Azospira inquinata: one gene and its partner. The protein of the gene in region 1 binds, or shares a complex with, the protein of each later gene. Links are inferred from orthologs where the notes say so. Each region holds a gene or a part of one and is shown in the gene's direction. Other genes may lie near its edges.

What was found.
Region 2: the proteins of Azoinq_RS00955 (region 1) and trxA are in contact, whole or in part, in an NMR structure (PDB 2IPA), measured with the Bacillus subtilis proteins. The link is inferred for Azospira inquinata from one-to-one orthologs.

What each region holds. Positions count from the first base shown.
Region 1 is NZ_CP064782.1:216,682-220,156, forward strand. The notes cover bases 206-3,169. They hold Azoinq_RS00955 (arsenate reductase ArsC), read left to right. Parts: upstream 206-1,456; coding sequence 1,457-1,882; downstream 1,883-3,169. Other genes in these bases: Azoinq_RS00940 (copper resistance protein B), read left to right, coding at 206-338; Azoinq_RS00945 (copper-binding protein), read left to right, coding at 398-772; Azoinq_RS00950 (ArsR/SmtB family transcription factor), read left to right, coding at 1,090-1,464; arsB (ACR3 family arsenite efflux transporter), read left to right, coding at 1,879-2,970; Azoinq_RS00965 (permease), read left to right, coding at 2,967-3,169. In the rest of the region: more of Azoinq_RS00940, read left to right, coding at 1-205; more of Azoinq_RS00965, read left to right, coding at 3,170-3,475. UniProt on the Bacillus subtilis protein: Catalyzes the reduction of arsenate [As(V)] to arsenite [As(III)]. In vitro, can dephosphorylate para-nitrophenyl phosphate (pNPP).
Region 2 is NZ_CP064782.1:2,559,948-2,562,762, reverse strand. It holds trxA (thioredoxin TrxA), read left to right. Parts: upstream 1-1,152; coding sequence 1,153-1,479; downstream 1,480-2,815. Other genes in the region: rho (transcription termination factor Rho), read left to right, coding at 1,751-2,815; fdxA (ferredoxin FdxA), read right to left, coding at 626-949; Azoinq_RS11760 (PD-(D/E)XK nuclease family protein), read right to left, coding at 1-451. UniProt on the Bacillus subtilis protein: Participates in various redox reactions through the reversible oxidation of its active center dithiol to a disulfide and catalyzes dithiol-disulfide exchange reactions.

The sequences.
Region 1 (3,475 bases):
GGTTCGACGTGGAAGCCACCCTTTACCTGGGCAGCGACGGCCGCAGCGCCCTACGGGCGGCAGCGGAATACGACCTGCTCCTGACCCGGCGCCTGATCCTCCAGCCCCGGCTGGAATTGAATGCCTACGGCAAGGACGACCCGGCCCGGGAAGTGGGCCGGGGAGTGACAGACAGTACCTGGGGCCTGCGCCTGCGCTACGAATTCACCCGCCAGTTTGCCCCCTACCTGGGGGTGGAACGGGCTACCCGGTGGGGCCGCAGCGCCAATCTGGCGGAAGCGGAGGGTAATCCCCGCCAGGAAACCCGCTGGGTCGCCGGTCTGCGTTTCTGGTTCTAAATCTGGCGGCTTTGCTTCCGGCAACGAAACCATTTTTTAATTTTTTTCAGGAAATTCCCATGTTCCCCAAAATTCTGCTCATCCCCCTGGTCCTCCTTCCTTTCACCGCCCTCCAGGCTCAGGAAATGTCCATGGACCATTCCGCTGCCCCCATGGGCATGAGCCCCATCCCCATCGCAGGTCAGGGCACCGTCCCCGCAGAATCCGAAGCCCCCGCCATCCCCGCCCTGATCCGCAAAGTGGATATTGCCAAAGCCCGGGTCATGCTCACCCACGCCCCCGTCCCCAGCCTCCACATGAGCGCCATGACCATGTACTTCCCCGTCAAAGACCCGGCCCAGCTGCAAGGGTTAAAACCGGGGATGAAGGTGCAGGTGGTGTTTAGTGAACGGGAAGGGCGGGTTGAGGTAGCAGGAATTAGGGCGGAGGAATAGGGAAACCAGCCGGTCTTCCCCGCGGAGGAAAGCGGTAAAAGGGGAAAACGAAGGGGTAATCCCAACTCGGGAGCTTACCTGCCCTTTCCCAACTCACCCTGCCAACGCAGCACTCCGCCCTATCCCCCTTTCCAGGCTATCTCCCGGGCTCAGAGGCTGTCTCCAGGCCCACCGAAATGGCGTTGATGACGTCGCCGGGGGTGGCAGCCTGGGCTAGACGGCCACTCTTTCGGACCCAGGCCCTGGCAGCAGGTCCGCTGAACCCAGGCCGGGATTGCCTCTTGTTCTTCCTTCCATATTTCGATAATCTTCGAAATATGGAAACCTTAAACGCCGCCGAGCTCTTGGCTGCCCTGGGACACGAATCCCGGCTGGCCATTTTCCGTCTCCTGGTCCAGGCCGGGCCAGGGGGCATCAACGCCAGCGCCATTGGGGAGGAATTGGGGATGGTCCCCGCCACCCTCTCCTTTCATCTGGCCCATTTGAGCCGGGTGGGGCTGATTTCCGGGGAGCGCTCCAGCCGCTTTATCCACTATTCCGCCAACTATCCGGTGATGGATGACCTGATCTCCTTCCTTACCAGCAACTGTTGCCAGGGACAGAACTGCCTGCCCCAGACCCATTGTTGCGATACCACGGAAAAACGCCGGGCCGGGCTGAAAGACACGCCCCAGGAGGCGAACCATGAATGAGCCAAAAACCGTGCTGGTGCTCTGCACCGGGAATTCCTGCCGTTCCCAGATGGGGGAAGCCATTCTTAACCAGGTCCTGGCAGGCCGGGTGCGAGCCCTATCGGCGGGCACCCGACCCCAGCCCCAGGTGGCGCCCCTGGCCCTCACCGCCCTGGCCCGGGCGGGCGTCCCCGGGGAAGGCCTGGTTCCCAAGCCCGTGGAAGCGGTGCTGGGGGAAGCCATTGATCTGGTGGTCACCGTCTGCGATAACGCCCGGGAAAGCTGCCCGGTATTCCCCCGGCCCGTACCCCGCCTGCACCTCAGTTTCCCGGACCCCCACGGCCAGCCCCTGGCCGCCTTTGTGGCCCTGGAAAAGGATATCCGGACCCGGCTGGTGCCCGCCGTGGTCCAGGCCCTGGGCTTAGAGGAGGCCCCATGACCCATCCCAATCCCTGCCCGGCCCCCGGCAAAGGGGCATCCACTGCCCCCATGGGGGGATTCGAGCGTTATCTCAGCGCCTGGGTAGCCCTCTGCATTCTGGCGGGTATCGGCCTGGGACGCCTGGCCCCGGGCCTGTTCCAAGCCATTGGTAGCCTAGAGGTGGCCCGGGTCAATCTGCCCGTGGGCCTGCTCATCTGGATCATGATCATCCCCATGCTGGTCAAGGTGGATTTCAGTGCCCTGCATCAGGTGGGGCGCCACTGGCGGGGCATCGCCGTGACCCTGTTGGTAAATTGGCTGGTGAAGCCCTTTTCCATGGCCTTTCTGGGCTGGCTGTTCCTGCGCCACCTGTTCGCCCCCCTGCTGCCCGCGGCCCAGGTGGATAGCTACATCGCCGGCCTCATTCTCCTGGCGGCGGCCCCCTGCACCGCCATGGTTTTTGTCTGGAGCCGCCTGTCCGGGGGCGACCCCCTGTTCACCCTGTCCCAGGTGGCGGTGAACAACAGCATCATGATCTTTGCCTTCGCCCCCCTGGTGGCCCTGCTCCTGGGCATGTCCGCCATCCAGGTGCCCTGGGACACCCTGCTGACTTCGGTGGGACTCTATATCCTGATCCCCGTCATACTGGCCCAGGCCTGGCGCCACCGACTGCTGGGCCGGGGCCCCGACGCCCTGGAAGTGACCATGGAAAAAACCGGCCCCTGGTCCATGGCCGCCCTTCTAGCCACCCTGGTGCTGCTGTTTGCTTTCCAGGGCCAGGCCCTTCTGGATCAGCCCCTGGTCATCGCCCTGCTGGCCGTGCCCATCCTGATCCAGGTGCTGTTCAACGCCGCCCTGGCTTACGGCCTGAACCGGCAGCTGGGGGAAAGCCATAATGTGGCCTGCCCGTCGGCCCTAATCGGCGCCTCTAATTTCTTTGAACTGGCTGTGGCCACCGCCATCAGCCTCTTCGGCTTCCAGTCCGGGGCCGCCCTGGCCACCGTGGTAGGGGTCCTGATCGAAGTTCCGGTCATGCTCCTGGTGGTCCGGGTAGTCACCGCCAGCCGGGGCTGGTACGAAGCCCCCTCCTCCCGGTCCCCCCTATGAGCACCGCCCCCGCTCCCCGCCTGACGCCCTGGCTGATACGCCTGGGCGCCGCCACCCTGGCCTGGGTGGCCGCCTATGCCAGCCTTACCTCCTGGGCCGATGGGGTATTAGCCCTGCTGGGCCTGACCCGCCAGACCCGCCTGGGGGAAGCCCTACACTTCTTTTGCTACGACACCCCCAAGGTGCTGCTGTTGCTCGTTGCCGTAGTCTTTGTCATGGGGGTGATCCAAACTTTTTTCGCCCCGGAACGTACCCGGGCCCTGCTGTCCGGCAGGCGCATGGGGCTGGGCAATATGCTGGCCGCCGCCCTGGGCATAGTGACCCCCTTCTGTTCCTGTTCCGCCGTTCCCCTGTTCATCGGCTTTCTCTCCGCCGGGGTGCCCCTGGGGGTCACCTTTTCCTTCCTCATCTCCGCCCCCATGGTGAATGAGGTAGCCCTGGCCCTCCTATTCGGTATGTTCGGCTGGAAGGTGGCGGCCCTCTATCTGGGTCTGGGACTGGCGGT
Region 2 (2,815 bases), 2.3 Mb from region 1 along the record:
ACAGGCTGCCCGCCTCGAACCAGCCCCGTTCCGCCAGGGCGTCCCGAAGCAGCACCAGCCGCTCGGCGGGGGGCAGGGGGGCGGGGGTAAGGGCCACCCCGGCGGCCCAGCGGGCCAGGGTGTCGCAAGGGGGCAGGAGCAGGGGTACCCCCGTCGGGGCCCTAAGGCCCCAGGTGCGCCCCAGTTCCCGCCGTAACTGGGAGGCCAGGGGCAGGCCGGGCACCACTAAGCGCAGCCGGGAAAGATCCGGTCCGCCGCCGATAAAATCCAGCACCGCCCGGGAGACGGCAGCGAGAAAATCTTCCCCCCCGTCCAGGGCCATTTCCTCCACCCCGGCGGTGGGGGCGGTCACCCCGGTGCCTCCGGCGGCCGGAGCCTCCCCGTCCTCCAGGGGCAGGGAAGCAGCAAACAGGTCGCCGGTCAGGGAGGGGGTATCAGGGGAGCGGGCCATGGGCGGGAGAATGCCTGTGACAAGAAGGAATGGGAGTTTTAGGAACGGGGCCCGGCCCCCGAAAAAATGCCCGGGCCAATGCCTCCAGCGCCGAGGTCGGGTGAAGCCCAATGGTAAATCAGGCGCCCCCAGCTGTGGGCAAGGGCCGCAAAAACAAAGGCATCAGCGCGTTACTCAGCGCTCCAGCAAGGGCCCCTTGTCCGGCTTGCCGTTCCATTCGTCCGCATCCTCCGGGGCGGCGTGGCGCGCCAGGATGGGGGGCCAGGACTGGGCCAGTTCCTGGTTCAGGGCAATATAGGGACGCTGGGCCAGGGGCACGTCATCCTCCCGGAAAATGGCTTCCGCCGGACATTCGGGTACACACACGCCGCAGTCGATGCATTCGTCCGGGTCGATGGCCAGAAAATTGGGCCCCTCCCGGAAGCAATCCACGGGACAGACGTCCACGCAGTCGGTGTATTTACAGCGGATGCAATTTTCGGTCACCACATAGGTCATGGCCTATCCTCCGGAATAATTGGAGAAACCCCAGGTTTCCCCTCTGGCAACAGGGCGCGGGGAGAAGTTCAGCCAACTTCCCAACCCGGATGATTTTCGCTAGCATAGCCCGGTATCAAATCCGAGGCAGACCGACAGGCCGTCGGCCTCCGGCATAATTTTCCATATTTCCCAAAGCGTTACACCAGAAGGGACTTTTTTTCATGAGCGAACACATCCATTACGTCACCGACGACGCCTTCGATGCCGAAGTGCTGCAGTCTTCCGAACCGGTCCTGGTGGACTATTGGGCTGAATGGTGCGGTCCCTGCAAAATGATCGCCCCGATCCTGGACGAAGTGGCTGGCGAATACGCCGGCAAGCTGAAAGTGGCCAAGCTGAACATCGACGAAAACCAAAAGACGCCGGCCAAATACGGCATCCGTGGTATTCCCACCCTGATGCTGTTCAAGGGCGGCAACGTGGAAGCCACCAAGGTGGGCGCCCTGTCCAAATCCCAGTTGACCGCTTTTATTGACAGCAACCTGTAAAGCCTTTAGTCTCCGCGCCTGAAAGCCTTGCGCCCTCTGTAGGGGCGCCTGATCCCAAAAAGATCCGCCCTCCTCCCCGGAAACCAATAACAACTTCCCGGCAAGACTTTCAGGCCGTTCCCCCGCTTCCTGCCCGGGAACCCTCTCTTCCGATTCTCTGATTCCTGTGTAGTCCGCCGCGACGTCGGCCCTAACGCCATACCCATATCCCATCCACCGCGGAAGTCTCCGCGCCTTTTGCTGAAAAGCTCCCCATTACGCTCGTAGCGCCATGCATCTATCCGAACTGAAGACCCTCCATGTCAGCCAACTGCTGGAGATGGCTGTCACCAATGAAATCGAGGGTGCCAACCGCCTGCGCAAGCAGGAACTGATTTTTGCCCTGCTGAAAAAGCACGCCAAACGCGGCGAGAGCATTTTCGGCGACGGCGTCCTGGAAGTCCTGCCCGACGGTTTCGGCTTTCTCCGCTCCCCGGACACTTCCTATCTGGCCAGTACGGATGACATTTATGTCTCCCCCTCCCAGATCCGTCGCTTCAATCTGCACACCGGGGACACCATCGAAGGGGAAATCCGTACCCCCAAGGACGGAGAACGGTACTTCGCCCTGGTAAAAGTGGATCGGATCAACTACGAGCCGCCGGAAGCCTGCAAGAGCAAGATTCTCTTTGAAAACCTCACCCCCCTCCATCCCACGGAACACCTGAAGCTGGAACGGGACATTCGGGCTGAGGAAAACACCACTTCCCGCATCGTGGACATGATTTCCCCCATCGGCAAAGGCCAACGCGGCCTGCTGGTGGCGCCCCCCAAGTCCGGGAAGACGGTGATGCTGCAACACATCGCCCACGCCATTACGGCCAATCATCCGGATGTCCATCTCATCGTCCTGCTCATCGACGAACGTCCGGAAGAAGTGACGGAAATGCAGCGCACGGTGCGGGGCGAAGTGGTGGCCTCCACCTTCGACGAACCGGCTACCCGCCACGTGGTGGTAGCGGAAATGGTCATTGAAAAGGCCAAGCGCCTAGTGGAACACAAAAAGGATGTGGTCATCCTGCTGGACTCCATCACCCGTCTGGCCCGGGCCTACAACACGGTGCAGCCCGCCTCCGGCAAGGTGCTCACCGGGGGCATGGACGCCAACGCCCTGCAAAAGCCCAAGCGCTTCTTCGGCGCCGCCCGGAACATTGAGGAAGGCGGCTCCCTCACCATTATTGCCACCGCCCTGGTCGAAACCGGCTCCCGCATGGACGACGTGATCTACGAAGAATTCAAGGGCACGGGCAACATGGAAATCCACCTGGACCGGCGTATGGCGGAAAAACGCATCTAC